2 regions of the Clostridium sp. LXY-7 genome follow, and region 2 is predicted to be linked to the other one. Evidence: a T-box and tRNA genes for the amino acid it is inferred to sense, from the RefSeq annotation. Region 2 holds a T-box; the other holds one or more tRNA genes.

Region 1 (15,611 bases), 540 kb from region 2:
CAGACACTATATTGTTCTCACTGGAAAATAAGGGATATAAATTTATGTTGTTGGAGAAATAAAGATGTGTTATGTTTAAATTAATCTTAATTTCAAATTAGCATTATGTTTATAGATTAAAATTTTATTTAGATGACAGTGATCTAAATAAGAGTTATCATTAATTTAATGATAACTCTTATTTACATATTATGATTTTAATCGGTATAATAAGATGTAAAATATAATTCAACGAGGAGAAATTTATGGAATTTCAATTACTTAAGGGGAGATTTACTGAAGAGGAAGCTAAATTTTTAAATCCTCTTGTGCTAGCATTAATAGGAGATGCAGTTTATGAAGTTTTTATAAGAACTTATATAGTTAGTGAAAATAAAACGATGAATGTTCATAAAATACATATAAAAACAGTATCACATGTAAAAGCTAAAGCTCAAAGCAACTATATGAAACATATCTTAGAATATTTAAATGAAGAAGAGATGGCGATATTTAAGAGAGGTAGGAATACTAAATCTAATGCACCTAAAAATGCAGATATAGGTGAATATAGATGGGCGACAGGATTTGAGGCACTAATAGGATACTTATACATATTAAACAAAGAAGAAAGATTAGATTATTTATTAAATGAAATTATTAAGGTAGGTGTTTAGAGTGAAAGTAAAATTATTAGAACATACTCCAGATCCAGAGAAAGTAGTGGCTGCAGCAGCAAAACTGTGTTATAGTTCTGTGGGAATAGATGAAATAGGTGAAAGCTTAACTGAGGAGAAGACAACTAACTTTATAAATATGTTAGCTAGTTATGGACATTATTCGCCTATGGAACATGTAAGTTTTACATTTGCCATAGAAGGAGTTTCAAGAAGTTTAACACATCAATTAGTAAGACATAGAGTTGCGTCATATTCTCAACAAAGCCAAAGATATGTAAAATTAGATGCTTTTCAATACATAATTCCTCCAGCTATAGAAAAAGATGAGGAATGCAAAAGAATATTTATAGAAGCCATGAAAAGAGATCAAGAGGATTATGACAGAATAACTGAATTGCTAAAGGAATCAATATTTAGTAAATTAGTTACAGAAGTGAAAAAAAATAGACAATGTGAAGAGATTAATGAAAAGGAGTTAAAAAAACTTAAAGCTACTGCTGAGAAAAGAGCCATAGAGGATGCAAGATATATATTTCCCAATGCATGTGAAACAAAAATTATAGCTACAATGAATGTTAGAGAACTTATACATTTCTTTAATCATAGATGTTGCGATAGAGCACAGTGGGAAATAAGAGATTTAGCTCTTAAAATGCTTAAGGAAGTAAAAGTAGTAGCACCTAATTTGTTTAAGGGCGCAGGACCAAGCTGTGTTAAAGGTGCTTGTCCAGAAGGCTCCATGACTTGTGGGAAAATAATTGAAATTAGAAAGAAATACAGTAATATATAAGTAGGAGAGATATTTTATGAAAGAGAAATTTAGAGGCAAAAGTGAAAGAATAGTTTCCAAAAGAAGTACTTCAACAGAAGCAAGAAGAGGTGGAGCGGAATTCAGAAGAAAAACATCAGAGACTAAAAAAGATGTAGCAGAATCTAGGAGAAACACATCAGAAATAAAAAAAGATGCAGCGGTGAAAGAAATTAAAAAAATTGATGTAGTAAGAGAAGATATAATAGAGGGAAGAAACGCTGTAATTGAGGCGCTAAAATCTGATAGAACTATAGAGCAGATTTTTGTGGCTAAAGGTGACACTAAAGGATCTATAAATGTAGTATTTGGATTAGCAAAAGAAAAAGGGATTGTAGTTAAGCAGGTAGAGAGAGCTAAGCTAGATGCAATGAGTGAATTAGGAAACCATCAAGGCGTAATAGCTATGGTTACACCGTATAAATATTATCAGGTTTCAGATATTTTTGAATATGCCCAATCTAAAAATGAAGAACCATTTATTTTAATATTAGATGAAATAGAAGATCCTCATAATCTAGGTTCAATAATTAGAACGGCAGAAGTGTGTGGAGTTCATGGAATAATAATACCTAAAAGAAAGAATGTTGGTATAACTCCAACTGTATATAAAACATCTGTAGGGGCAACAGAATATATTAAAATTGCAAAAGTAACTAACATAAATGCTACAATTGAAGAGTTAAAAGAACAAGGTGTTTGGGTGTATGGGGCAGATATGGTAGGAGATAAATATTGCTACGAAGCTAATCTTAAGGGGTCGATAGCATTAGTAGTAGGTAGCGAAGGTAAAGGAATTTCTAAACTGACTAAAGAAAAGTGTGATGTACTAATAAAGATACCGATGGTTGGAAAGGTAAACTCTTTAAATGCATCTGTAGCTTGTGGAATAGTTACATACGAAATTATGAAACAAAGAATATTATAGTTTAGGCTGGAATTATACTTGAAACATATATTTGTAGATGGTTATAATGTTATAAATAGCTGGCCCTCTCTAAGAGGTATAAAAGATTATAGCTATGAGGGTGCTAGAAGCAAACTTATAGATTTGCTTTTGAACTATTCAGCATATAAAGGGTGTAAAATAATATTAGTCTTTGATGCACATAGAGTTAAAGGAAGTTTGGAAAAAAAAGAGAGGATGGGAAATCTAACTGTTGTATTTACAAAGGTAGATGAAACCGCTGATAGCTATATAGAGAGGGTTGTTAATGGTATTGGGAGGAAATCGGAAGTGTATGTAGTTACATCTGATTCTCTTGAGCAACAGTTGGTATTCCAGCGTGGAGCTATAAGGGTATCCTCAATAGAGTTTTATCACTTGGTTACAGAAGAGAATAATAAAATATCAAAAAGCTACGAAAAAAAGTATTCCGAAAAAAGAAACTTGTTAGAGGAGTTTTTAGATAAAGAGAGTGTGGAAAAACTTGACAAAATAAGAAAAGGTAAGTGATATTCCTTGACTGGATAAAAAAAGGTAATATATAATTTATATTGAGTTCACATACATTTGGAGGGGATATATGGTGGGAAAGAATGCAATTAATGATGAATTCAATTCTCAATTTGAGGGGAAGACGGATGAAGAGATTGTTATACAGGCGAGAAATGGGAATGGTAGAGCCTTAGAATATCTTCTTAACAAATATCAAAATTTTGTTAAATCCAAGGCAAAGTCTTATTTTTTAATTGGAGCTGATAAGGAAGATATATATCAAGAGGGAATGATTGGATTATTTAAATCAATAAGAGATTTTAAGGATGATAAATTAGCATCCTTTAAAGTTTTTGCAGAACTATGTATAACTAGGCAGATAATAACTGCAGTAAAAACTGCAACAAGACAAAAACATATTCCACTTAACACATATGTATCCCTTAATAAGCCTATCTATGATGAGGAATCTGATAGAACACTATTAGATATAATATCTGGTATAAAAGTTTCAGATCCAGAGGAACTTATCATAGGTAGAGAAGAATTATCAAATATTGAAAATAAGATACAAGAAGTGTTGTCAGATTTAGAAATGAAAGTTTTATCATCTTATTTAGATGGTAAATCTTATCAAGAGATAGCATGTGATTTAGATAGGCAGGCAAAATCTATAGATAATGCATTGCAGAGGGTTAAAAGAAAACTTGAGAAATGTCTAGAACAGGATAAAGATTAATATTGACAATAAAGAGTAATAATAGTATACTCAATAATTGATAGAGTGTTAATAAATGCTCATATAGCTCAGTAGGTAGAGCGTCACCTTGGTAAGGTGGAGGTCACCGGTTCAATCCCGGTTATGAGCTCCAATTTTACACAACACACGTGGATAAGTTTACTTTAAAAAGTTAAATAAATCAAGAAAACTACACAAGGAGGAAATAAGAAAATGGCAAAGAGTAAATTTGAAAGAAATAAACCGCACGTTAATATTGGAACAATAGGACACGTAGACCACGGTAAGACAACATTAACAGCTGCAATCACAAGTGTATTAGCAAACAGAGGATTTGCTGAGGCATTCAAATATGACGAAATAGATAAAGCACCAGAAGAGAAAGAAAGAGGAATCACAATCAACACATCACACGTTGAGTATCAAACAGAAACAAGACATTATGCACACGTTGATTGTCCAGGACACGCTGACTATGTTAAAAACATGATAACAGGAGCAGCACAAATGGATGGAGCTATACTAGTAGTTAGTGCAGCAGATGGTCCAATGCCTCAAACAAGAGAGCACATCCTACTAGCATCAAGAGTAGGAGTACAATATATAGTTGTATTCTTAAACAAAGCAGATATGGTAGATGATCCAGAATTATTAGAATTAGTAGAAATGGAAATCAGAGAGCTATTAAGCGAATATGACTTCCCAGGTGATGATATTCCAATAATCACAGGATCAGCATTAAAAGCATTAGAAAATCCAACAGACGAAGAGTCAATAAAATGTATCCTAGAATTAATGGAATCAGTAGATAACTATATCCCAACTCCAGAGAGAGCAACAGATAAGCCATTCCTAATGCCAGTAGAGGATGTATTCACAATCACTGGAAGAGGAACAGTTGCAACAGGAAGAGTTGAAACTGGAATACTTAAAGTTGGAGAAGAAATTGAAATCGTAGGATTAAGCGAAGAGAAAAGAAAAACAGTTTGTACAGGCGTAGAAATGTTCAGAAAGTTACTTGATGAAGCAAGAGCTGGAGATAACATCGGAGCATTACTAAGAGGAGTACAAAGAACAGACATACAAAGAGGTCAAGTTTTAGCAAAAACTGGATCAGTGCAACCACACGTTAAGTTTGTAGGTCAAGTATATGTACTTAAAAAAGAAGAGGGTGGAAGACATACACCATTCTTTGATGGATACAGACCACAGTTCTACTTCAGAACAACAGACGTAACAGGATCAATCAAATTACCAGATGGAATGGAAATGGTAATGCCAGGAGACCACATTGACATGAACGTAGAATTAATCACTCAAATCGCAATGGATGAGGGATTAAGATTCGCAATCAGAGAAGGTGGAAGAACAGTAGGTTCAGGAGTTGTTACTTCTATAATAAAATAATACAGTAAGCTGTTATTAATGAATAGTGGGACTGGGTTTCTAAGCCTAGTCCTTTTAAAAGGTATAAAATTCCTTGAAAAAGTAAACAATTAATAATGAGTTATTATATATGAATTTATTAACAATTGACACAACACATAAGTTGTGATAAATTATTTAAGTAACAAAATTCATTTATGGCTTGATTTTAAAATAAATCAATTGACTTTTAGATAATTGTGGAAAATAAATTTAATTAAAACACAAAGCTAGGAGGTGTAGATTGTGAGAGTTAAAATAACTTTAGCATGTACTGAGTGTAAACAAAGAAACTACAATACAATGAAAAATAAAAAGAACAATCCAGACAGAATTGAGATGCAAAAATATTGTAAATTCTGCCACAAACATACACTTCATAAAGAGACAAAATAGTTCTTCAATAATTTTGATTATTTTGGGGATGTGAAAAAAGATGGCTGAAAAAGTTGATGTTAAAGTAAATAAAACCAAAAAGCGTTTAAAGATAGCGCAAATTTTTATCGACTTAAAAGCAGAATTTAAAAGAGTAACATGGCCTTCAAAACAAGAGCTGAAGAAAGCTAGTGCGGCAGTTATTAGCTTTTGTCTTATTTATGTAATTTTTGTAGGTTTGTTAGATGCTGGTTTTAAGAACCTCTTTGATTTGATTTTTAAATAATTTAAAAAGGAGGTAGGGGGTCTGATTATTAATCACCCCTGAAGCTATGGCAGAAAAAGCTAAATGGTATGTAGTGCATACTTACTCAGGATATGAAAACAAGGTTAAAGCTAATCTTGAAAAGGCTATAGAAAATAGAAACCTAGAAGAATATGTTCATGATATTCAGGTTCCTATGGAAGAACAAATAGAGATAAAAGATGGCAAGGAAAAAGTAACCTATAGAAAAGTGTTCCCTGGATATGTAATGGTAAAAATGGTTATGACAGATGACTCATGGTATATCGTTAGAAATACTAGGGGTGTTACAGGATTTGTTGGTCCAGGATCTAAACCAGTACCATTAACAGATGAAGAAATTGAAAATATGGGAATCGTTGAAAAACAAATCGAAGTAGATTTTGAAATTGGAGAGCACGTTAAAGTTGTGTCTGGTCCATTTGAAGATTTCGAAGTATCGATTACTGAAATTTGTGTTGAAAAACACAAAATTAAAGGTTTAGTTAACATGTTTGGCAGAGAAACCTCTGTTGAACTTGATTTTAATCAAATACAAAAACAAGATTAGAACTTAATAAGAGTAGATTTTACTAAATATATTCTTATTTAAGTGGGAGGATTGAAAAATCCGCATTTACCACATTACTAGGAGGTGTAAAACTCATGGCTAAGAAAATAACAGGAATGATAAAACTTCAACTTCCTGCGGGAAAAGCAACACCAGCACCACCAGTTGGACCTGCATTAGGACAACACGGTGTTAACATTATGGGATTCTGTAAGGAGTTTAATGCAAAAACTGCAGATCAAGCAGGTATGATAATACCAGTTGTAATAACTGTATACCAAGATAGATCTTTCAGTTTCATACTAAAAACTCCACCAGCAGCAGTATTGCTAAAGAAAGCGGCTGGAATCGAAAGCGGTTCAGGAGTTCCAAACAGAACTAAAGTTGCTAAAGTATCAATGGCTAAAGTAAAAGAAATAGCTGAATTAAAGATGCCAGATTTAAATGCTGCATCAGTAGAAACTGCTATGAGCATGATAGCTGGAACAGCTAGAAGTATGGGTATAGTAGTTGAAGAGTAATTTATAAATTCGGTGGGAGGTAATAACCGTTAATACCACAAAGGAGGATTGCAAAATGGGCAAAATGGGAAAGAATTACATAGAGAGTGCAAAGTTAATTGATAGAAACGCTCTATATACACCATCAGAAGCTATGGAGCTTACATTAAAAACATCAAAGGCTAAATTTGATGAGACGATAGAAGTTCACGTAAGACTTGGTGTTGACCCAAGACATGCAGATCAACAAGTTAGAGGAGCAGTAGTACTTCCTCACGGAACTGGTAAAACAGTTAGAGTTTTAGTTTTTGCTAAAGGCGATAAAGCTAAGGAAGCAGAAGCTGCTGGAGCTGACTATGTAGGAGCAGAAGAACTAGTAGATAAAATTCAAAAGGAAAACTGGTTCGAGTTTGACGTAGTAGTTGCTACACCAGATATGATGGGAGTAGTGGGAAGACTAGGTAGAGTATTAGGACCAAAAGGATTAATGCCAAACCCAAAATCAGGAACAGTTACATTTGATGTTGCTAAAGCATTAGCTGATATCAAAGCTGGTAAAGTTGAATATAGAGTAGATAAAACTGCTATAGTTCACGTTGGAGTAGGTAAAAAATCATTTGGAACTGAGAAGTTAATGGATAACTTCCACACTTTAATGGAAGCAGTTGTTAAAGCTAAACCGTCTGCTGCAAAAGGACAATACATTAAATCAGTTACTGTAGCATCAACTATGGGACCTGGAGTAAAAATCAATCCAACGAAAGTTCTTGATTAGTATTGACTTATTGCATTAAATGTGTTAGTATATAAGAGTTGAATATATGTTCCGTAGACAGTAGGTGCGTTAAGCGTAACTTTATACCTACCGAGGATACTAATAAATAGATTTTATTGGTCTCTTCGTGTTTGCGGGGAGACCTTAATTTTTAATAAACAGTGAAAACTGTGAGGAGGTGGACACACAGTGCAAAGCAAAAATAGATCATTAAAGGAAGCAAAAGTTGCTGAAATAAGAGAAAAATTAGAGAAAGCTCAAGGAGTAATTCTTAGTGAATACCAAGGATTAACTGTTGAAAAAGATACAGAATTGAGAAAGAAACTAAGAGAAGCTGGTGTTGAGTATAAAGTTTATAAAAACACTTTAGTTGTATTAGCTGCTAAGGAACTTGGAATAGAGGGATTAGACCAATATCTTCAAGGACCGGTTTCAATAGCTTTTGGATATGAAGATCCAACTGCTCCAGCAAGAATTTTAAATGATTTTGCTAAAGCAAATAAAAAACTACAATTAAAAGCTGGATTAGTTCAAGGTGAATTATTTGATGGAAATAAGGTTCAAGAACTTGCATCAATACCACCAAGAGAAGTACTTATTGCAAAACTACTTGGAAGCTTCAAAGCTCCACTTTCAAACTTAGCATATTTATTAAATGCTATAGCTGAGAAAAAAGGTGCAGAGGTTGCTGAGTAATAATAATCTGACAATTTGTTAGATACAATCATAAATATAGAGTAAATTAATAAGATAAAAAATTCGGAGGTGCATTTTAAAATGACAAGAGAAGATATTATTCAAGCTATAAAAGATATGAGCGTTTTAGAATTAAATGAATTAGTTAAGGCTTGCGAAGAGGAGTTCGGAGTAAGCGCGGCTGCACCAGTTGCAGTAGCAGGAGCAGCTGCACCAGGAGCTGCAGCTGAAGAAAAAACTGAGTTTGATGTTGTTTTAGCTAGTGCTGGAGCAAACAAAATAAAAGTTATAAAAGTTGTTAGAGAAATAACAGGATTAGGATTAAAAGAAGCTAAAGATATAGTTGATGGAGCTCCTAAAACATTAAAAGAAGCTGTAAGCAAAGAAGATGCTGAAGCTATGAAAGCTAAACTTGAAGAAGTAGGCGCTGGAATAGAAATAAAATAGTAATTAAAATAATGGAGTACTTGCATCAAGTGCTCCATTTTTATAAGGATGGATTTGTAATAATATTTTATTATTTTAATTGACAAGCGACAAGTGTAATGATATCATATTTTAATGCGAATAAATAAATTAAATCAACAATTGTTTTCTTTATAGCAAATAATTTCATTTTGTAATTTAATTTTACAGATTGAATATATTTATGTTATTGTGGGAATAATTGTATGATGAGTCATTGTAAGTCCGAAATACAGTTTTTAGAGAAAATGTGTGTTTTGGGTTATTTTAGTTTATACAAGGGGTGAAAATTGAATGGTACATCCTGTAAAAATTGGTAAAAGAACAAGAATGAGTTTTTCAAAAGTAAAAGAATCAGCTGAAATGCCTAATTTAATTGAAGTACAATTAGATTCATATGATTGGTTTTTAGCAGAAGGCTTACAGGAGGTATTTGAAGACATTAATCCAATTCAAGATTATACTGGAAACTTATCACTTGAGTTTGTTGGTTATAAGCTGGATATGGATAATATCAAATACACTGTAGAGCAATGTAAAGAAAGAGACACTACTTATGCAGCACCATTAAAAGTTAAAGTAAGATTACAAAATAATGAAACTGGAGAAATTAAAGAGCAAGAAGTGTTTATGGGAGATTTCCCGTTAATGACTGAACAAGGTACATTTGTTATAAATGGAGCAGAGAGAGTTATAGTTAGTCAGTTAGTTAGATCTCCAGGAGTATATTATAACTATACCATTGATAAAACTGGTAAAAGTCTATTCTCAGCAACTGTTATTCCAAACAGAGGAGCATGGTTAGAGTATGAAACAGACTCTAATGATATAATTTATGTGAGAATAGATAAAACAAGAAAACTTCCAATAAGTGTATTACTTAGAGCGATGATGAATTATGGAAGCGATGCTGAAATAATTGAGTTTTTTGGTGAAGAGGAAAGGCTTAAAGCTACACTTGAAAAAGATAACACCAAAGAAAAAAATGATGCTTTATTGGAAATATATAAAAGATTAAGACCGGGTGAGCCACCAACTGTGGATAGTGCTATTTCCCTAATAGAATCACTATTTTTTGATGCTAAGAGGTATGATCTATCTAGAGTTGGAAGATATAAGTTTAATAGAAAGCTTGCCATTGGATCAAGAATTGCTGGCAATACGGCAGCAGAAAATATAGTTAATCCTGTTACTGGGGAAATTTTAGTTGAAAAAGGCAAGAAGATAAATAGAGATATTGCTATACAAATTCAGGATTTAGGTATAAATTCTGTAGATATTCAGGTAGATGACAGAATTATAAGAGCAGTTGGAAATAACTTTGTTAATATAGCTAAACATGTGAATTTTGATATTTCTAGCTTAAATATTAAAGAATATGTACATTATCCTACATTAAAAGGAATTTTAGATACTTATAGTGATGAGGATACGATAAAAGAACAAATAAAACTAAATATTAATAAACTTATTCCAAAGCACATAGTTAGAGATGATATATATGCTACAGTTAGCTACCAGTTAGGATTAGCTTATGGAATAGGTCATGTGGACGATATAGACCATTTAGGAAACCGAAGATTAAGATCTGTAGGAGAACTTTTACAAAATCAATTTAGAATTGGTTTATCAAGAATGGAGAGAGTTGTTAAAGAAAGAATGACAATTCAAGACCAAGAAATAATTACTCCTCAGGCCTTAATTAATATAAGACCAGTAGTAGCTTCTATTAAAGAGTTTTTTGGAAGTTCACAGCTTTCACAGTTCATGGATCAAACTAATCCATTATCTGAACTTACTCACAAGAGAAGATTATCTGCATTAGGACCAGGAGGATTATCAAGAGAGAGAGCAGGATTTGAGGTTAGAGACGTTCACCACTCTCACTACGGAAGAATGTGCCCGATAGAGACTCCAGAGGGACCTAACATAGGACTTATTAACTCACTTGCTGCATATGCAAAGGTTAATGAATATGGATTTATGGAAACGCCATATCGTGTTGTGGATAAGGCTACGGGACTAGTAACAAATGACATAATATATATGACAGCAGATGAAGAGGATAACTATTTGGTAGCTCAAGCAAATGAACCATTAGGTGAAGATGACAAATTTGTCAATAAAAAGGTTACTGTTAGAGTTAGACAGGATACAATAGTTGTTCCCCGTGAAGATGTAGATTTAATGGATGTATCTCCAAGGCAAATAGTATCTGTAGCAACAGCTATGATACCATTCTTAGAGAATGATGACGCATCACGTGCACTGATGGGATCAAACATGCAACGACAAGCAGTGCCTCTACTTAAGGCTCAAGCTCCTGTTGTTGGTACAGGTATTGAATATAAGGCAGCTGTAGATTCAGGAGTGCTTCCAAAGGCTAAAAATGCTGGGACTGTTGTATATGTAAGTGCTAATGAAATCAGAGTAAAGAGAGACGAAGATGGTGGAATTGACACTTATAATTTATTAAAGTTCAAGAGATCTAACCAAGGAACATGTATAAACCAAAGGCCTATAGTAGATAAGGGCGAAAAGATTAGTGCAGGAACAGTATTAGCGGATGGACCATCAACTGACTTAGGAGAAATTGCACTAGGTAAAAATATAAGAATTGGTTTTATAACTTGGGAAGGATATAACTATGAGGATGCTATGTTAGTGTCTGAAGAGTTAGTCAAAGATGATATATTTACATCTGTTCATATAGAAGAGTATGAAGCAGAAGCTAGAGACACAAAACTAGGACCAGAAGAAATAACTAGAGACATTCCAAATGTTGGTGAAGATGCATTAAAAGATATTGATGAACGTGGAATAATAAGAATAGGAGCAGAAGTAAGATCAGGAGATATCTTAGTTGGTAAGGTGACACCTAAAGGAGAAACTGAACTTACAGCTGAAGAAAGACTTTTAAGAGCTATATTTGGAGAAAAAGCTCGTGAAGTTAGAGACACATCTCTTAGAGTTCCTCATGGTGAGGCAGGTATTATTGTAGATGTAAAAGTATTTACAAAAGAAAATGCTGATGAGCTTCCACCAGGCGTAAATCAATTAGTAAGATGTTATATAGCACAAAAGAGAAAGATATCTGTTGGAGATAAAATGGCAGGAAGACACGGTAATAAAGGGGTTATCTCTAGAGTATTACCAGAAGAAGATATGCCATTCTTACCAGATGGAAGACCACTTCAAATATGTCTAAATCCACTAGGAGTTCCTTCACGTATGAATATCGGTCAGGTACTTGAGGTTCATCTTGGATGGGCAGCTAGTGAATTAGGATGGCATATAGCTACGCCTGTATTTGATGGTGCTCTTGATGTTGAGATTGAAGCGTGCTTAGAAAAGGCAGGATATAATAGAGACGGAAAAACTATGCTATATGATGGAAGAACAGGGGAACCTTTTGACAATAGAGTTACAGTTGGTTACATGTATATTTTAAAGCTTCATCACTTAGTTGATGATAAGATACACGCAAGATCTACAGGTCCGTACTCATTAGTAACTCAGCAACCACTTGGTGGTAAAGCTCAGTTTGGAGGACAGAGATTTGGAGAGATGGAGGTTTGGGCGTTAGAAGCATACGGTTCAGCTCATACACTTCAAGAAATACTTACAGTTAAGTCTGACGATGTAGTAGGAAGAGTTAAGACTTATGAAGCTATTGTTAAAGGTGAAAATATACCAGAGCCAGGTGTGCCAGAATCATTTAAGGTTCTTGTTAAAGAACTTCAAGCACTATGCTTAGATGTTAAGTTGCTAGATGAATCTTATAAAGAGATAAAACTTAGAGATACAATAGAAGAAGAGTTAGAAGAATTAGAAGTTAATATAGAAGGTAGTGAGGAGATTGTTCCACAGCAACCTGAAACAGAATATATAGAACAATTAGACTTAGAAGAAACAGAATCTGAAGAAGAAGAAATTGATTATGACAATATAAAGTTAGAAGACTTTAATGATGATTTAGTTCTAGATGATTTTAATGATGAACACTAAAAGTGAAGGGAGGATTACCCTTGTTTGAATTAAACAATTTTGATGCAATGCAAATAGGGCTAGCATCTCCAGAACAGATCAGAGAATGGTCAAGAGGAGAAGTTAAAAAGCCTGAGACTATAAACTATAGAACTTTAAAACCAGAGAGAGATGGATTATTCTGTGAAAGAATCTTTGGACCAATGAAAGATTGGGAATGTCACTGTGGTAAATATAAGAGAGTTAGATATAAAGGTATAGTTTGTGACCGATGTGGAGTTGAGGTTACAAAATCTAAAGTTAGACGTGAAAGAATGGGGCATATAGAACTTGCGGCTCCAGTATCCCACATTTGGTACTTTAAAGGTATTCCATCACGTATGGGATTAATACTTGATATGTCTCCAAGATCTTTAGAGAAAATATTATACTTTGCTTCTTATGTGGTATTAGATCCTAAAGATACTCCATTAGATAAAAAGCAAATATTATCAGAAAAAGATTTTAGAGAAGCAATAGATAAGTATGGATATAATGCATTTGATGCAGGTATGGGAGCTGAATCTGTAAAAAGATTATTACAGGATTTGGATTTAGAAGGACTTTCTGCAGAACTAAAAGAGGATTTAAAAACAAGCACAGGACAGAAGAGAATAAGAACAATAAGAAGACTTGATGTAGTTGAATCTTTTAGAAAGTCGCAAAATAAACCTGAGTGGATGATAATTGATGTGATACCAGTTATTCCACCAGATTTAAGACCAATGGTTCAGTTAGATGGAGGAAGGTTTGCTACTTCAGATTTAAATGACTTATACAGAAGAGTTATAAATAGGAATAACAGACTTAAAAAGTTATTAGATTTACAAGCGCCTGACATTATTGTCAGAAATGAAAAGAGAATGCTTCAGGAAGCTGTAGATGCTCTTATTGATAATGGTAGAAGAGGAAGACCAGTAACAGGTCCAGGAAATAGACCATTAAAATCACTTTCAGATATGCTTAAAGGTAAACAGGGTAGATTTAGACAGAACTTACTTGGAAAGCGTGTTGACTACTCAGGACGTTCAGTTATCGTAGTAGGACCAGAGTTGAAAATGTATCAATGTGGACTTCCGAAAGAGATGGCACTTGAGCTATTCAAACCATTTGTAATGAAGAAACTTGCTGATGCAGGGCTTGCACATAATGTTAAGAGTGCTAAGAGAATGGTAGAACGAGTTCAACCACAGGTATGGGATGTTTTAGAGGAAGTTATTCAAGATCATCCAGTATTGCTTAACCGTGCTCCAACTCTACACAGACTTGGAATTCAAGCATTCCAACCAGTGCTTGTTGAAGGAAGGGCTATAAAATTACATCCTCTTGTTTGTACTGCTTACAATGCTGACTTTGATGGAGATCAGATGGCGGTACACGTACCATTATCTGTAGAAGCACAAGCAGAAGCTAGATTCCTAATGTTAGCCGCTCATAACATAATGAAACCATCAGATGGTAAACCAGTTTGTGTACCTACACAGGATATGGTATTAGGATCCTACTACTTAACTTTGGATAAAGAGGGTGCTAATGGAGAGGGAAGAATGTTCTCTTCACCTGACGAAGTATTAATGGCATATGCAGTTAAAGACATAGATATCCATGCAATAATAAAAGTTAAGATGTCTAAGATTGTAAATGGTGAAAAGAGAACTGGCATCATAGAAACTACTCCAGGAAAGCTTATATTTAATGAATCTATTCCTCAGGACTTAGGATTCGTAGATCGAAGCCTACCAGAAAATGAGTTTAAATTAGAGATAGATTTCTTAGTTAGCAAGAAAAATTTAGGTAATATTATAGATAAATGTTATCTAAAATATGGTGCAACAGAAACATCAAAAATGCTTGATAACATAAAAGCTAAAGGGTATCATTACTCTACTATAGGAGCTATAACGGTTGCTATTGCAGATATGGAAGTTCCACCAGAGAAAAAAGAACTTCTTGCAGAGGCTGACGCTACAGTAGATAAAATTGAAAAGATGTATAGAAGAGGATTTATATCTGATGATGAGAGATATGAAAGAGTTATAGAGAAGTGGACTAAAACTACAGAAGATATAGCTAATGCACTTATGAAGAGCTTAGATAAGTTTAATCCAATAAATATGATGGCGGATTCTGGGGCCAGAGGGTCTAAGAGCCAGATAAAACAACTTGCAGGTATGAGAGGTCTTATGGCCGCTCCATCTGGTAAAATTATAGAATTACCTATTAAAGCATCCTTCAGAGAAGGCCTAGACGTATTACAGTATTTCATATCTACTCATGGAGCTAGAAAAGGAAATGCTGATACTGCTCTTAAAACCGCAGACTCAGGGTATCTTACAAGAAGACTTGTTGATGTTAGTCAAGATGTAATAGTAAGACACGAGGATTGTGGTACTAAAGAAGGCTTTGAAGTAAGTGAAATAAAAGAGAGTAGTGAAATAATTGAGCCATTAAGTGAAAGACTTACTGGAAGATATAGTGCTCAAGATATTATAGATCCAACTACGGGTGAACTATTAGCTCATAAGGATCAGTATATGGATGTAAAACTAGCAGATAAAATCGAAAAATCTGGAGTTAAAAAAGTTAAAATACGCTCAGTATTTACATGTAACTCTAAGATAGGGGTTTGTGCTAAGTGTTATGGAATGAATATGGCAACATCTGAGAAAATAAATATAGGTGAAGCTGTAGGAATTATAGCAGCTCAATCTATCGGAGAACCTGGAACACAACTTACAATGAGAACATTCCACACGGGTGGAGTTGCTGGATCAGATATAACTCAAGGTCTTCCAAGGGTTGAAGAGCTTTTTGAAGCTAGAAAACCAAAAGGTCTTGCAATAGTAAGTGA
Region 2 (15,611 bases):
TCAGCAATTATTGAACAAGCTAAAAAATGTGCATCTCCAACAGAAATTGAAAATGGAGAAATAGTTGGTGGATTTGCCCACAATCAAGTATTAGCACTTGCTGATAAAGTAGTTGACGCTGTAAAATCTGGAGCTATTAAAAAATTCTTCGTAATGGCAGGCTGTGATGGAAGAGCTAAATCTAGAGAATACTACACAGAGTTTGCTGAAAAACTTTCAAAGGATACAGTTATTTTAACTGCTGGATGTGCTAAATATAGATATAACAAATTAAACCTTGGAGACATCGGTGGAATTCCAAGAGTATTAGATGCTGGACAATGTAACGATTCTTACTCTCTAGCTCTTATAGCACTAAAACTTAAAGAGGTATTTGAACTTGAAGATATTAATGACCTACCAATCGCCTTCAACATTGCTTGGTATGAGCAAAAGGCAGTTATAGTATTACTATCATTATTATACCTTGGAGTAAAAAATATCCACTTAGGACCAACTCTACCAGCCTTCTTATCTCCAAATGTAGCTAAAGTATTAGTAGATAATTTCGGAATTGGTGGAATAACTAATGTAGATTCTGACATAGAAATGTTTATGAATATGTAATTTAACTTTATAATGTAAATTAATAAAAACATCCTTATTGGCTTTCACCTAATAAGGATGTTTTAAAGTGCTTTGAAGATGTCACAGTTACAACAATGGTTTGAAGTTTTTTATAATATAATTCAGTAGCAGTTTTATATATGTAAATTTTCATACCAACCTTCGAATTTTTTCATACAACTATCTTCTTTAATAAGATCATATTGTAAAAAATCTTCCTGACTAAATTCAGCTAAGGTCTTAGTAAATTTTTCTGGAATAAATATATACCATAGGTCTGACCACTTTTCATCGTTATCTACGCCTTTTATAACTTCTGAAATTATTCCTATGGATTTACTTTCAAAAAATTTCATAGTGCATCCATCATAATAAGCTAAACAAGTTTTAAATTCACAATGTCTATTTTTCACACCTTCCATAAGTTTAAGTACTCCTTTTATACCTATGGTGTCTAGCATAGGATTAACATAAGCTCTAGGAAACCCGTTCAATTCACTTATAAAGAATCCACTATCTAAGGCTATACACGGCGTTTTCACAATTTTATAAGCCTGTAAAACTTTTTGTCTCGCTATCTCTTGTATATCATCACTTCTTGGTTCTATTAATTCGGCATTATAAGCTAAAACCTTTATATTTTTTAATTCCCTCTGAGCTGATGCAATCTTTCCTTTATTACTTGTTACAAAAATAATCTCTTTCATATATATAAATCCACCTTTTCCTTTGTTATATGAAATTTTCTATATTAAAATCATATATTAATTTCTTTGTTTGTATGAAAATCAATATATTACCAGTTTATCTTATACAATGATACTATAAAATCTGTCCTTCTATTAATAAAGTTATTAATAAAACTATAAGTTTCAGCTATTATAATTTATTTTCTTATACATATATTATAATAATATAAAGTACAAAATATAATTATTAATTAACTTTTAAAGATTTTATATTAGACATACTTCCTTTAGTATCAATATATTCTATAGATATCTTGTCTCCTTTTTGAAGAAGTGCTAATTCTGGTCCAATTTCTATAGTTGATAAGAACATTTTCCCCTCTCCTTCAAGTGTAAATACGTAATAAGAATTACCTTGTTGTACATAGTTACTTATTCTCGATATTATTCCTTCTTTAGTTAAAGTTTCTCCTACCTCACTGTTTAAAATATTGTTATTATATAAATATTTAACATATTCCTCTTCAGCTTGTGTTATAGTAGGTGCAGCCGAAACTATTGATGGATCTTTTACATTTACAAAGGCATAGGACATGGTCAAATCATTCGATCCCATCAATGGTATAAAATAGGTTAAGTTGTTTTCTATGTTTATTAATAATGGAAAGGTTCCTATATATCCTAAATTTTTAATCTTATTTTCTGCTGTAGACACTGCTACTTCCTCAATAGCTCCACTTTTCTTATACAAGAAAGGTTGTCCTGTCCTTGAATCTATTAAATAAAAGCCTAAGGAACTCTCATCTTTTCCAAGACTAGTTATTCCAGTATAGTAATAACACTTACCATTATTATATACTACCCCAATACCATCAGTAGTTTTATACTTGTTCTTATCATTAAAGAGAGAAAAACCATTTATATACTTTCCCTTATAATTTATAGCATCATCTACATATTCTAGGGGTTGAATTCTATCGACCCAGGTTGGAGTTTCTTCTGTTGTATAATAAGCAATTTCCTCAGTTACAGGATTTACTAAAGCAATTCCTGTAACCTTTACACCATTTAATCCTACTGCATTACTGTAGGTAGTTGCAGTAAAATATGGATTTAATTCATTATCTAATTCTAATGTAAAGTCTCCATAAATTTTTGTTGGATCCTTAAAATAAAGTGTCCTTGCTAAATCATCTCCAAAATATCCATTAGGCTGAAGTTTCATGTTTTTATCTATAACCTTACATTCTTTTGTAGATGCATTAACCATAATAAAGCCTGTTCCTTTAGATTTATTATTAATCCATGAGAAAAAATTCTTATATTCTAAAGGTGCAACAAACCATAATTCATCATTTATTTGTTGCTTAGTTGAATCTCCGATATCAACTATTGCTCCTATATTTCCATTTTGAGAAAGCTGAGTACCCATAATTTTTCTGGCTTCTTTTTCTGGTAATATACCTGTCTTCTTCTCATCATAAGGATTTAACTCTTTCTCTAAATCAATAACCTGCTCTGTTGGTAGCTTATCTCTGTACTTTTTAGCATTAAATATTGGCGCTGAAGCTATTGTTCCAACTACTAGCACGGTTAAAATAATAACCATTATTCCAATAGGTATCTGAATTACTTTCTTTATATTTTTATTATCATCTATTTTTATAGCATAACTCATAAAAAGAACTGTTAATACTGTAAAAATAATTCCAACATAAATTATAAAAGACTTATAAAAACCAATTGGAATTAATAAAAAATAATCTAATCCTAGTAAGATTATCAACACTGTAAATAGTGCAAGTTTCCATAATTTTCTCATTAATTCATCCCCCTTGTATATGGAATACGACTTTTAATTATATCACAGATATATTACAAACATCATCACTTTATAAATTCTTTATTATTAAAACAATATTTAGAAAATATATTGACATAAAATCTTATTAGTATTATAATTAGTAAAAATTATGAAGAGGAAGAGTAGATAAATTACTACTTTCAGAGAGAGAAACTCATTGGCTGAAAAGTTTCTTAAGTAAGCTTTATTGAAAACCACCTCTGAGTTGAATACTGAATCTATGAATTTGAAAATTTAACTTGTAGCTAATTTATATCTATAGTTTTTTCTAATTCCTTTAGTAAGTATCTCCGCAATTCAGCGTTAAAGAACTGAGTGATAATAATGTCTATTTTACATTATTATAATTTGGGTGGAATCGCGATTATACTCGTCCCTTATTTTAGGGAGGAGTTTTTTATTTTAGTCTATAAAATAAAGATTCTTAGAATATCTAAAAACTATGAAGAGGAAGAGTAGATAAATTACTACTTTCAGAGAGAGAAACTCACTGGCTGAAAAGTTTCTTAAGTAAGTTTTATTGAAAACCACCTCTGAGTTGAATACTGAAATTATGAATTTAAAAATCTAAATTGTAGTTAATTTATATCTATAGTTTTTTTAATTCATCTAATAAGTATCTCCGCTATTCAGCGTTAAAGAACTAAGTGATAATAATGTTTATTTTTCATTATTATAATTTGGGTGGAACCGCGATTATACTCGTCCCTTGTTTTAGGGAGGAGTTTTTTTATTTTTAATCCGTATCTGTTTTAAATAATTTTTTCTAGTAAAACAGAGTATCAATATTTATGAGAAGGAGGATGTAATAATGGTAAAAGTAATATTAAAAAATGGTAATGAAATCGAGGTTAAAAAAGGAACCACAGTCTATGAAGTTGCAATGAAAATTAGTAACAGCATAGCAAAAAAAGCATTGTGTGGAAGGCTTAACAACAAAACCGTAGAGCTTAATAGCAGCATTGAAGAAGACTGTACTTTAGAAATTTTAACTTTTGAAGATGAGGATGGAAAATCTACCTTAAGACATTCCTCCGCTCATATTCTTGCTCAAGCTGTGAAAAGATTGTATCCTGAGGTAAAGCTTGCTATTGGGCCTTCAATAAGCAATGGATTTTATTATGATTTTGATATAGAGAAACCTTTTAGTCAAGAAGACTTAGAAAAAATCGAAGTGGAAATGAGTAATATAGTTAAGGAAAATTTAAGTATTGAAAGATTTATACTTCCTAAGGATGAGGCTATAAAGTTTATGTTTTACAGTGGCGAACCTTATAAAGTTGAACTTATAAATGATTTACCTGAAGGAGAAATTATTTCTTTTTATAAACAAGGTGAATTTGTAGACTTATGTGCCGGTCCTCATGTTCCCTCAACTTCTTATGTAAAAGCTTTTAAACTTCTCTCAGTTGCAGGTGCTTATTGGAGAGGAAATGAAAAAAATAAAATGCTTCAAAGAATATATGGAACTTCCTTCACTAAGAAAAGCGAATTAGATGAATATATCTTAATGTTAGAAGAAGCAAAGAAGAGAGATCATAGAAAACTAGGTAAAGAACTTAACTTATTTACTTTCATGGAAGAAGGACCTGGTTTCCCATTTTTTCTACCAAAAGGTGTAGCTCTTAAAAATATGTTAGCTGAATACTGGAGGGAACTTCACAGGAAAAATGGATATATTGAGATAGAAACTCCTATGATTTTAAATAGAGAGTTATGGGAAACTTCTGGACATTGGTATCACTATAAAGAAAATATGTATACTGTAAATATAGATGAAGAAGAATTTGCAATTAAACCTATGAACTGTCCTGGTGGTATGCTCGTTTATAAATCAGAATCTCACTCCTATAAAGAGCTTCCTATAAGAGCTGGAGAACTTGGAAAAGTGCATAGACATGAGCTTTCCGGAGCTCTACATGGTCTTATGAGAGTTCGTTGCTTTACTCAAGATGATGCTCATATATTTATGCTACCAGAGCAAATCAAATATGAAATAAAGGGGGTTATCAACTTAATAGATGAGGTTTATAGAAGATTTGGCTTTAAATATAGAGTTGAACTTTCCACAAGACCTGAGAATTCTATGGGTAGTGACGAAGATTGGAATCTAGCTGAAAACTCATTAAGTGATGCTTTAGATGAGATAAATATGCCTTATAAAATAAATCAGGGGGATGGAGCCTTTTATGGACCTAAAATTGATTTTCATTTAGAAGATAGTTTAGGTAGAAGTTGGCAATGTGGAACTATTCAATTGGATTTTCAACTGCCTCAACGCTTTGACTTAAATTATATAGGCAGTGATGGTGAAAAGCACAGACCTATCGTTATTCATAGGGTAATTCTAGGTAGCTTAGAAAGATTTATAGCAATCCTAATAGAACACTTTGCTGGGAAGTTTCCTCTATGGATTTCACCAGTACAAGTAAAAATACTCCCTATTTCAGAAAAATTTCATGATTATGCCTTAAGTATAGATAATATACTTAAAGAAAATAACCTTAGAACAGAATTTGATGGTAGAGGAGAAAAGATAGGTTATAAAATTAGGGAAGCAAGAAATGAAAGAGTTCCTTATATTATAGTCATAGGTGAAAAGGAAGAAAATGAGAATAAAATAACTGTTAGAAATAGAGATACTGGTGAAGAAATTACTATATCTTTAGGTGATTTTATGAGTAAACTAAAATATGAAATATCCAATAAATTTCTTTCTAATAATGTAGTTCTTTAAACAAATTGCTTATATTAGCTAGTTTCTGAATAGATGTTGATTCAAATAAATATCATTCCATAAACCATACTTATGTAGGTTTAGGAATGATATTTTATTTCTCTTATTTTAAAACTTCCTCATAATATGGAATTGATACTGCAGCACCCTTTCTTGAAACGGCTATAGATGATGCCTTAGCTGCCAATCTTAAAGTCTCTTCAGTTGTTAAGCCTTTTATCAATCCTGCTATAAAATATCCAGTAAAGGTATCCCCTGCTGCTGTAGTATCTACCACTTTAGTTTTATAAATACCTTGTTTTACTTTCTTCTCCTTGTCAGCATATATTACTCCATTTTCTCCTAAGGTTAATACAATTTTAATATCTTTATATTTCTTAAGAAGTTCCTCTACTATTGAATCAAAGTTACCCCTTCCAGTTAGTTCTGCACCCTCTATCTCATTTAAGATTAAATAGCTAACCTTAGAAATATCAATTTTAGCTAGATGCTTATTAATTGGGGACGGATTCAATATTATCGTAATTCCTTTTTCATAGGCAGCTTCAACAATATAATCCACATTGCTTATTTCGCATTGCAATAATATAATGTCACCTTTTGAAAAATCCTTCAATATATCATCAATATCTTCTATAGATATCTTTTCATTTTCTCCACCAAATAAAATAATACTATTCTGACCACCTTGTTCTACTTGAATTATGGCATGGCCACTTGGTCCACTTCCTTTAAGCAGGTATTGAGTATTTACCTTTGACTTTACTAATTCATTCCTTAGTAAAGCTCCATCTATTCCAATTTTGCCTGCATGATAGACTTCACATCCTGACTTTGCTAAAGAAATTGATTGATTTAATCCTTTTCCACCACAAAAGGTTTGCATATCTTTTGAAGAAATTGTTTCTCCAGCTTTTACAAAGTGATCTACTTTATAAACATAATCTATATTTAATGAACCAAAATTTAATATTTTCATATTTATTCCCCTCATAATACAATCTGTTTTGTATTCTATGTAAATGAGTAATACAACATTACACCTTACCAACTGGTGCCATGTAAGCAACAAATTCATCTTCTCCATCTAGACCAAGAAATTCATCTATTTTCTGCTGATCATAAGCTCCTACTGCACAAGTTCCACATCCTATCGCTTCACAAGACAAATATAGATTTTGGCACATATGACCTGCATCTAATATCATATGCTTATGAGACATTATATCATATCTCCACTCACCTCTATAAGGAATACAACTCCATATAAATACTACTGCAGCTTTTCCTACAAAAGGTTGTCTTATAGTTAAGTTTGATAATATTTCTTCCAAATTCTCTTCCTCAAAAATAAGTACTAGCTGATGAGTTAAAGCTAAATATCTGTAAACTCCTTTTTTAAATCCTTCTATCCTATTTATAGCTAAATAAGTCTCAAAGGGATGTCTTGCACCTGCAGAAGGTACTGTTCTAAAAGATGCCTTTTTATTTGAAGTAACTTTTTTTACTCCCTGTGTTGCCCACAGCAAAAAAGATAACTCCTCAATGGTCATTGCTTCTTCACTATATTTTCTATGACTTCTTCTCTCCGAAATTATATCTAATATATTAGTTTTAACAGTACATGCCTTCCTTGGATCTGGTAAATCTATAAGTATCTCCCTACCCTTGTATTCTTTTTCTAAGGATGGATTATCTAACTTTTTATCCTCATGACTTTCTATTCTATCCCATTGATTAAAATTTGATTTTATCCACTGTCTCTGTAATTTCATTTTCTCCATAATTATTTCCCCTTAAAATAATTCTTTGACACTAAAATACTCTTACTCTACAATCCTTTCTAAGGTGTAATAAGTATAAGGAATATCTCCTTCAATCCTCTCTTTATATGTCTGCTTAAACTGATTTATGTCTATCTCAGGGAAGCTTACATCTCCCTCAAAGTACTTGTCAATTATAGTCAAATAAATTCTATCAGCTATTGGCAAGCACTGCTTATATATTTCACCGCCACCACCTATAAATATTTCATCCTCATCTTTACATAAATCTAAAGCCTCTTCTATGGATTTTACTGTTATGCAATTATCACAAGTAACATCCTTAGTTCTAGAAATCACTATATTCCTTCTATTTGGCAGTGGCATTTCTCCTATGCTTTCAAAGGTTTTTCTTCCCATTATTATAGTATTATTAGTTGTTAAATCTCTAAATCTATTTAATTCACCTGGTATATTCCAAGGCATAAAACCTTTATCACCGATAATATAATTCTTAGAAATTGCTACTATTAAAGAAATTTTCATATTATCACCCTTTACCCTCTATATTTACTTTGTATTATTCTCATTATATCTTAAATAATTATATCATTATAAATAAATATGTTAATATCTAAAATTTACTTATTAACCACATATATAAATAATATTTCCTATACTTTCTATGTATAAGATTTTTCTTGTATTATAGTTATTTTTTTGTATTTTTTCATTAAAATATTAAAATCCATAATGATTGATTGTAAATTGTTTACAAATTATGTTTATTTTGTTTTAACAATGAATTATAATAATATTAAATATTGTTTTACTTGAAAAACAATTAATTTAAAAAGGGGGAATAAAAATGAGATCTATTAACAGAAAATTTTTAACATTTATTATGGCATTAGCTATAATATTTTCTTCTTTTTCACCTTTAGTTTTTGCTAAAGAAACTAAACCTGAATATGCTACTAAAGATCAAATTGCAACTTTAGTGTTAAAATCTGCTGATTATTACAATACTAAAGTGAAAAAACAAGACATAATCGATAGTTATAAAGGAAGTAGCACAAAGGATGAAAAATTAGCTACTAAAGCAGAGGCATTAGCAATGATAAGTAGCGGCTTCGGAAAGTTACCTACTCCTGTAGGGGATAATTTAAGAGTAGGAACTTTTGGGGAACCTTTTACCGATACACCTAAATGGGCTCAAGGTAATATTGATAATCTTCGTAATGCAGGTGTGTTAGAAGAGGCTTCTAAAGAAATTTTAGGCTCAATGGATAATATCACAATAGATCAAGTTCAAAAGATAATATCAAGGATATGGTCACTTTATGGAACTAACCCAAGAGATGACTTCTATTCTACAGCTAATAAAAAATGGCTAGATTCGGCTACTATTCCAACAGGATATGTTGGAAATGGCTCATTTAATGAGATTTCCCAGGAAAATACTAAGAGAATAAAGGGAATTATAAAAGAATTACATGATAAGAAATTTGAAGTTAATAGTAAAGAACAAAAAATTTCAGATTTCTATAGTTCAGCTATAGATAATGAAGGTAGAAATAAGCAAGGTATAGAACCAATAAAGAAATATTTGAAAGCTTTTGAAGATGCTAAAAACATAGAGGAACTTCTCAATGCAGAAGCACTCTTAACTAAAGAAACAGGGATAATCACACTTTTAGATTTTGGTGTATGGGCAGATGCTAAAGATAGTACAGTTAATACCTTACATTATGGTGGAATGAATATATGGCCTTCTGGTTCAAAGGATCAATTTGTATCTAATACTGATAAATTTAAAAATGCTTGTATTAAAGTCTTTACAAGTCTTTTAGTATTATCAGGTCAAGATGAAAAATCATCAAGGGCTGATGCTGAAAAATTGTATGAAATGAGAAGAAATATCTCAATAGAGTCTTTGAATCCACAAGATTATTACGATGTAACAAAGACCTATAACCCTTATACAATGGAGGAATTTGCTGCTTTATATCCTGGAATTAACATGAAGAAATACATGGCTGATATGAATTTAGATAAAGCAAATAAAATTATTGTTATTGATGTGAAAAGTGCAAAAAAAGTAAATGAGTATTTTAAAGAAGATAATATAGAATTATTAAAGCTTCAAGCAAAAGTAGAACTTCTTAATAGTTCAAGAAGATATCTTTCAACTGATTTTAAAAAAGTAATACAAGAGTTTAATAAGGATCTTTATGGAATCAAAGAAGGTAAGTCAGATGAAGATTTAGCTATTGATATAGTTAAAAGTGAATTAGCAGATTATCTTGGACAAGTATATGTAGAAAAATATTTTTCTCCAGAAGCTAAAAAAGATGTTGAAAATATGGTAAAAAACATTATAAAAACCTATGAAGAGAGAATTAAAAAATTAGATTGGATGTCAGATGCTACAAAAGAAATGGCCATAAAGAAGCTTTCAACACTGAATGTTAAAATTGGGTATCCAGATGTATGGCCTAAAACATTAGATGAAGTGAAGATAAAGACTTTCAATGATGGTGGTTCTTTATTTACTAATATAGCTTCCATTAATGCTGCAAAGTCAAAGAAAGTTATAGAAAGTCTAGGACAACCTGTAGATAAAACATCATGGGGAATGGATGCCTATGAAGTAAACGCATATTATTCTCCATCTTACAATGAAATAGTATTTCCAGCAGGAATATTACAAGCTCCTTTCTATGATTTAAAAGCTAAACCTGAAGAAAACTTAGGTGGAATTGGTGTGGTTATTGGACATGAAATAAGCCATGCTTTTGATAACAATGGTGCACTTTATGATGAGAAAGGAAATGCAAAAAACTGGTGGACAGACAGTGACTTAAAAAAATTCGAAGAAAAATGTCAATCAGTGATAAATTTCTACGATAATATAGGAATAATTCCTGGAGTTGTAAATAATGGTGAATTGACTATTAGTGAGAATATAGCAGATCTTGGCGGTGTAGCATGTTCACTTAATATTATGTCAAAATTAAAAAACCCAGATTATAAAGCATTTTTTAATAACTATGCGAAAGCTTGGAAAAGTACAACTACTAGAGAAGCTCTAGAGGCTTCTAAAAATAACGATGTACATTCTTATGATAAAGTAAGAGTAAATAGAACTATTGTAAATTTTTCAGAATTTTATAAAGCTTTCGATATTAAACCAGGAGATGGAATGTATGTAACTCCTGAAAATAGAGTAACTATTTGGTAGAAGCTCAAATCTTAAAAATATAATTTTTAAAAAGGTAACACTTTCCTTCCAGTGTTACCTTTTTAGCTTTACTATGACATCTATTAAATCTATCTATATTATTTTAGCAATAAAAACTATAACATATGCTGCTGGCACAAGTATTAATAAGGATGCAAAGGTTCCTATAGTTTTGCTTCCAACCATAGCAATAACACATCCTCTAAAATCCTCTCTACTACATTTCCCCTCTATAACATCATCCGTCATGATAGATAGTTGAGGATCAATAAATATAGACATAAGTATGGTGGCTGTTCCATTTATAACAGAGGATAATGAACTACATGTGGCCCGTAAGTTGGGCTCTAAACTTCCTGCATATATAGGTGCTAATGATCCTGCCGTAATAAGTGCTACAGCGATGATATTATACACTATTATTTTTTTAGGTAGTCTTCTATAGTTTAACTTAGTGATACTTTCCTTAACAGGAATTGCAATAGAGCTTCTCATGTGCTTTATTCCTGTTTTTGAGAAGCTATGTAATATTAATTTAGGTATAGATCTGCTTACTGAAAAACTCATTACTGCCTTACAAAACAACTTTTGAAAGGTTGGAATTAAAAATGCTCCAAAAATAGTAGCAATGCTTGAAATTAGAATAATTAAATAAAATATATTTAGCAGTTTACCTGAATTCAAGTTATTCTCTACAAACTTTGTCAATATAGGATTTTGAAAAGTAACCGCTGTCCTTGACACCAATACTAATATATTAAATACTGCAAAGGAAATAGCTATTTTTCCAGTCCTAACACCAACTAGTCTAACTGAGTAAGCTAAAGTTCCTATTAAAGATATTATAAAATTTAAAATCAGTACAATTATGATTTGGGTATACAAAAAAATACCTCCTTTAAATGAAGTGTGAAGCATTTTATTTAGGTAAAGGTGCCGTAGGCATAGGTAAATACTCACTGCGTTCGTGGTAAGGCGTCACTTTGTGACAGGTAAGGAGCAACCGAAGGTTGCAGGAAAGGTGAAAAATCAGCAAAGCTGATTTTATATTTAAAAGCGACAAAATCGCAATATAACTGCTTTTGCCTATGCAAAAGCTACCATCACCTGTGAGCGAAGCGAACACCTTACCTGTGCCAAGGGTACTCCTTCTCTGCGAACAAAGTGAGCCTCTTACCTACAACCTACGGTTGCCCTTATCTAAAATAAAATTCTTCGTAACTTATTTAGAGTAATGCTAAAAATCCAATTATGCAAAGTACCGTAGTTACAATTGAAAACACTGTTACTATTTTAACCTCATGCCATCCTGATAATTCAAAGGAATGATGTATTGGCGCCATTTTAAATACTCTTTTCCCTGTGATTTTAAACCAAGATATTTGTATAGCTGTGGACATAGCTTCTATAACATATATTCCTCCAACTAATAAAATTATAAGATGCATTTTAAGTATTATTGCAACGGTTGCCACAGCTCCACCTAGCGCTAAAGACCCTATGTCTCCCATAATGACCCTGGCCGGATAAACATTATATCTTAAGAAACCTAATAGAGAACCAGCTAATATACCACAAAACATAGCTAGGGAATATCTTCCCATTGAAAAACTCACTATTGTAAAAAAAGTCATTACTAATATGGTTATAGAAGTTGCAAGCCCATCTAAGCCATCTGTAAAATTAACTGCATTAGTTGTGCAGGTGTAAAAGAATATAGTAAATGGAATATATAAAATCCCTAAATTTAAGCTCATGTTGCTAAAAGGCAGTATTATAAAAGATCCTATTGCTGGATTTTTATATGCATAATATGAAAAAATACAGGCTGGAATAAGTAGTAATATAAATTTTTCCATAGATTTCAATCCTAAATTGTTTTTATGTACAGTCTTTAGGGTGTCATCAAGAAATCCAACTAATCCAAAGGTTACAAGTGAAGTTAACGCCATAAGCCCTTCACTATTAAAATTTCTAAATATTAATAACATGGTTACAGCAGTGGACATGATAAAAATTATTCCTCCAAATGTAGGTGTTCCTGCCTTCTTTTTATGACTTTGTATTCCTTCTTCCCTTATATGTTGACCTAGCTTTAATTTTCTAAGTATAGGAATTAAAACCCATCCTACTATGGTAGCTACTAAAAATGAAATTAATATTGAATAAATCAATTTTTCCATACTGAGCATTCCTTCCTAAAATTTACTCTATATAATTTGACAATCTGTTATTAAAACTTTAAAATCTAATTAACAAATTTTAAACTCAAACTTACTTTTATCATAATTTATTTGTTGACTAAACTCAATGAGTATATAAGTATATCTAACAGACTTGAATAATATAAGATATTTACTTGAATAATATTCAACTTTTTTGAATACTATTCTAGAATATGAGGTGTTTTGAATTTGAACAACAAAGAAACAAGGTATAAGACTAATACCACCTGTGCTGAACTTAATGCTGTAAAATCTATAAAGAACAATATATATGAAAAAACTTTAAAAATATTTACAGGTAATTTAAAAAAACTTATTCAATTTGAGGGAACACAAAAGGAACTAGCTAAAAAAATAGGAATATCTCAGGATTTATTATCTAAATATAAATCTGGTGAAGCTTTTCCTTCTATAGAAACTTTAATATATATTTGTCAGGTATATAACATTAATCTAAATAAATTTTTAACTATTCCATTAACTTCTTTAGATATACATAAATTAGAAAGCAAACACTCCTTATATGAAGTAATTTTTGAAAATAAATATTATGTGTATTTCTTCGTAACTAATATGATAAAGGAAGGAGCTCTCCATGAGGGAGTAATAGAATTCTCTAGAGATGAAGTTACATTTAAAATACTTTCAGATGATGTGGTAGTAAAATGCTTTTCAGGAGAGTATTTTATAGATGATAAATTAGTATCTTTTAATTTCCATAGTATTAATGATGGTAATGCTTATATTTCAATGATTAAACCAAATGTAAACATAAATAAATATTCTGGTGGGCTAGCTATGCTATCACTTCCTTCAGATGCTAATAGTAAGCCCTGTTGCCAAAAACTACTCTTCAGTAAAACTAGAATAAATCGTGAATTATATTATGACAAATTGAAATCTTTATTAAACTTCCATGTAGATAGTAATTCTTTTGGTAATATTAAGATTTCTCTTTCCGAAGATGAAAAAGCCTACAACTTTATAGAAGGTTATATAAATCACGGAAATAATCCAGCATCTTCAAAAAACAACTGATCAGTTTATTTATTTTCCTTCAGATGCTTTAAATTTTTAATGTTTAACTTTTTTCATATTTTTCCATAACTTCCTCTTCATTAAACTTAAAAAAAGTATTATAATTATTATTAAAGGGGTGGGTGTTTATGGTAGATAAGTATAATATAAAAAAACTACTTAATGAAAATGAATATAGCTGTGTGCTTTTAAAAGATGGAAATATTATAATGACTTCCTTTGAAAAGGGCATTGCCCCTCTATATAATTATATTAAATCTTATAATCAGTTAACTGGTGGATATATTCATCTAGGAGATAAAATAATAGGTAGAGCCTCTGCTTTTCTTGCTATATATTTAGGAGTCTCTTATATATATACCAACATAATAAGTGAGACTTCTCTTGATATATTAAAGCGCTATAACATTGAAGTTGAATATGGACACATAGTTCCCTATATAGAAAATAGAAAAAAGGATGGTCAATGTCCAATGGAACAATCCTTAGAAGGAATACTCGATGTTAATGAAGGAATAGGTACTATAAATGAGTTTATTCTAAAAAGAGATAAGATGAAAAATATATAAACAAAACAGCTCCTCTTTGACTAAAGGAGCTGTTTTATTACTATTTAAAATGGACTTCAATAGATTCACTATTTAAAATGACTCATAAGTGAAACGTATGTTTAAACTGCTGAAATCTAAACTTTAGTTATTTATACCCCTATGGGTATTATTCTAGAGGAGATTTATACTATGAAGTCCAATGATACTAGCATTATTTTAATTTTCTTACTACATCTATAACAGTTCCATCTCTATATTCTACTATAGCAACTACTTTATCATCATATTGTATCTTTTCTGGAACTCCTACTACAGATTCTGCTTTTTCTTTTAGCTCTTCAATAGTATAAACTGGTACAGAGCTATTTTTATAAGCTTCAATTAAATCTGCTCTTCTTGGATTGATTGCAATACCAAACTCTGTAACTAATAAATCTACACTCTCACCTGGAGTAATTACTGTGTTAACTGAATCAACCACAGTTGGTATTCTTCCACGCATTAATGGTCCAACAATCATTGTTAATTTTGCACTGGCTGCAGTGTCGCAATGTCCACCTGAAGCACCTCTTAAAACTCCATCAGATCCAGTCATAACATTTACGTTAAAGTCTGTATCTATTTCTAGTGCTGATAAAACTACTACATCAAGTTTATTAGCTATACATCCTTTATTATGAGGATTTGCATAGAATGAAGAGTCTATTTCATGGTGCATTGTATTTCTACTAATAGAATCTGCTCCTACTAAATCAAAGTCTTGTACGTCAAATATGTTTTTTATAAGACCCTCTTCATACATTTCTATCATTGGCTTAGTTATACCACCTAAAGCGAAACTAGCTTTAATATCTTTCTTTATCATTTCATCTCTTAAAAATCTACTTACAGCTA

Evidence for each region. The T-box of region 2 lies ahead of thrS (threonine--tRNA ligase). A T-box ahead of a tRNA ligase gene usually reads a tRNA of that ligase, here a tRNA-Thr.
Region 1: it has a tRNA-Thr gene. The T-box ahead of thrS (threonine--tRNA ligase) is inferred to sense a tRNA for this amino acid. The anticodon was not compared.

What each region holds. Positions count from the first base shown of each region.
Region 1 covers NZ_JBLLJL010000001.1:22,203-37,813, forward strand. Annotated here, with positions in the region: gene ilvA (threonine ammonia-lyase) at 1-62, shown strand, start outside; gene ACI48Q_RS00115 (Mini-ribonuclease 3) at 246-656, shown strand; gene thyX (FAD-dependent thymidylate synthase) at 658-1,449, shown strand; gene rlmB (23S rRNA (guanosine(2251)-2'-O)-methyltransferase RlmB) at 1,466-2,395, shown strand; gene ACI48Q_RS00130 (NYN domain-containing protein) at 2,414-2,923, shown strand; gene sigH (RNA polymerase sporulation sigma factor SigH) at 2,994-3,644, shown strand; tRNA gene ACI48Q_RS00140 (tRNA-Thr) at 3,702-3,777, shown strand; gene tuf (elongation factor Tu) at 3,858-5,051, shown strand; gene rpmG (50S ribosomal protein L33) at 5,316-5,465, shown strand; gene secE (preprotein translocase subunit SecE) at 5,506-5,730, shown strand; gene nusG (transcription termination/antitermination protein NusG) at 5,777-6,298, shown strand; gene rplK (50S ribosomal protein L11) at 6,394-6,819, shown strand; gene rplA (50S ribosomal protein L1) at 6,884-7,573, shown strand; ribosomal protein L10 leader region at 7,607-7,732, shown strand; gene rplJ (50S ribosomal protein L10) at 7,763-8,269, shown strand; gene rplL (50S ribosomal protein L7/L12) at 8,351-8,716, shown strand; gene rpoB (DNA-directed RNA polymerase subunit beta) at 9,029-12,742, shown strand; gene rpoC (DNA-directed RNA polymerase subunit beta') at 12,763-15,611, shown strand, end outside.
Region 2 covers NZ_JBLLJL010000001.1:559,639-575,249, reverse strand. Annotated here, with positions in the region: gene hcp (hydroxylamine reductase) at 1-606, shown strand, start outside; gene ACI48Q_RS02730 (non-canonical purine NTP pyrophosphatase) at 741-1,313, opposite strand; gene ACI48Q_RS02725 (cell shape-determining protein) at 1,543-3,117, opposite strand; T-box leader at 3,260-3,540, shown strand; T-box leader at 3,593-3,872, shown strand; gene thrS (threonine--tRNA ligase) at 3,971-5,896, shown strand; gene ACI48Q_RS02715 (ribokinase) at 6,000-6,875, opposite strand; gene ACI48Q_RS02710 (SagB/ThcOx family dehydrogenase) at 6,934-7,680, opposite strand; gene ACI48Q_RS02705 (dihydrofolate reductase) at 7,723-8,205, opposite strand; gene ACI48Q_RS02700 (M13 family metallopeptidase) at 8,528-10,903, shown strand; gene ACI48Q_RS02695 (lipid II flippase Amj family protein) at 10,997-11,788, opposite strand; gene mraY (phospho-N-acetylmuramoyl-pentapeptide-transferase) at 12,130-13,086, opposite strand; gene ACI48Q_RS02685 (helix-turn-helix domain-containing protein) at 13,318-14,166, shown strand; gene ACI48Q_RS02680 (DUF1893 domain-containing protein) at 14,295-14,735, shown strand; gene citF (citrate lyase subunit alpha) at 14,929-15,611, opposite strand, start outside.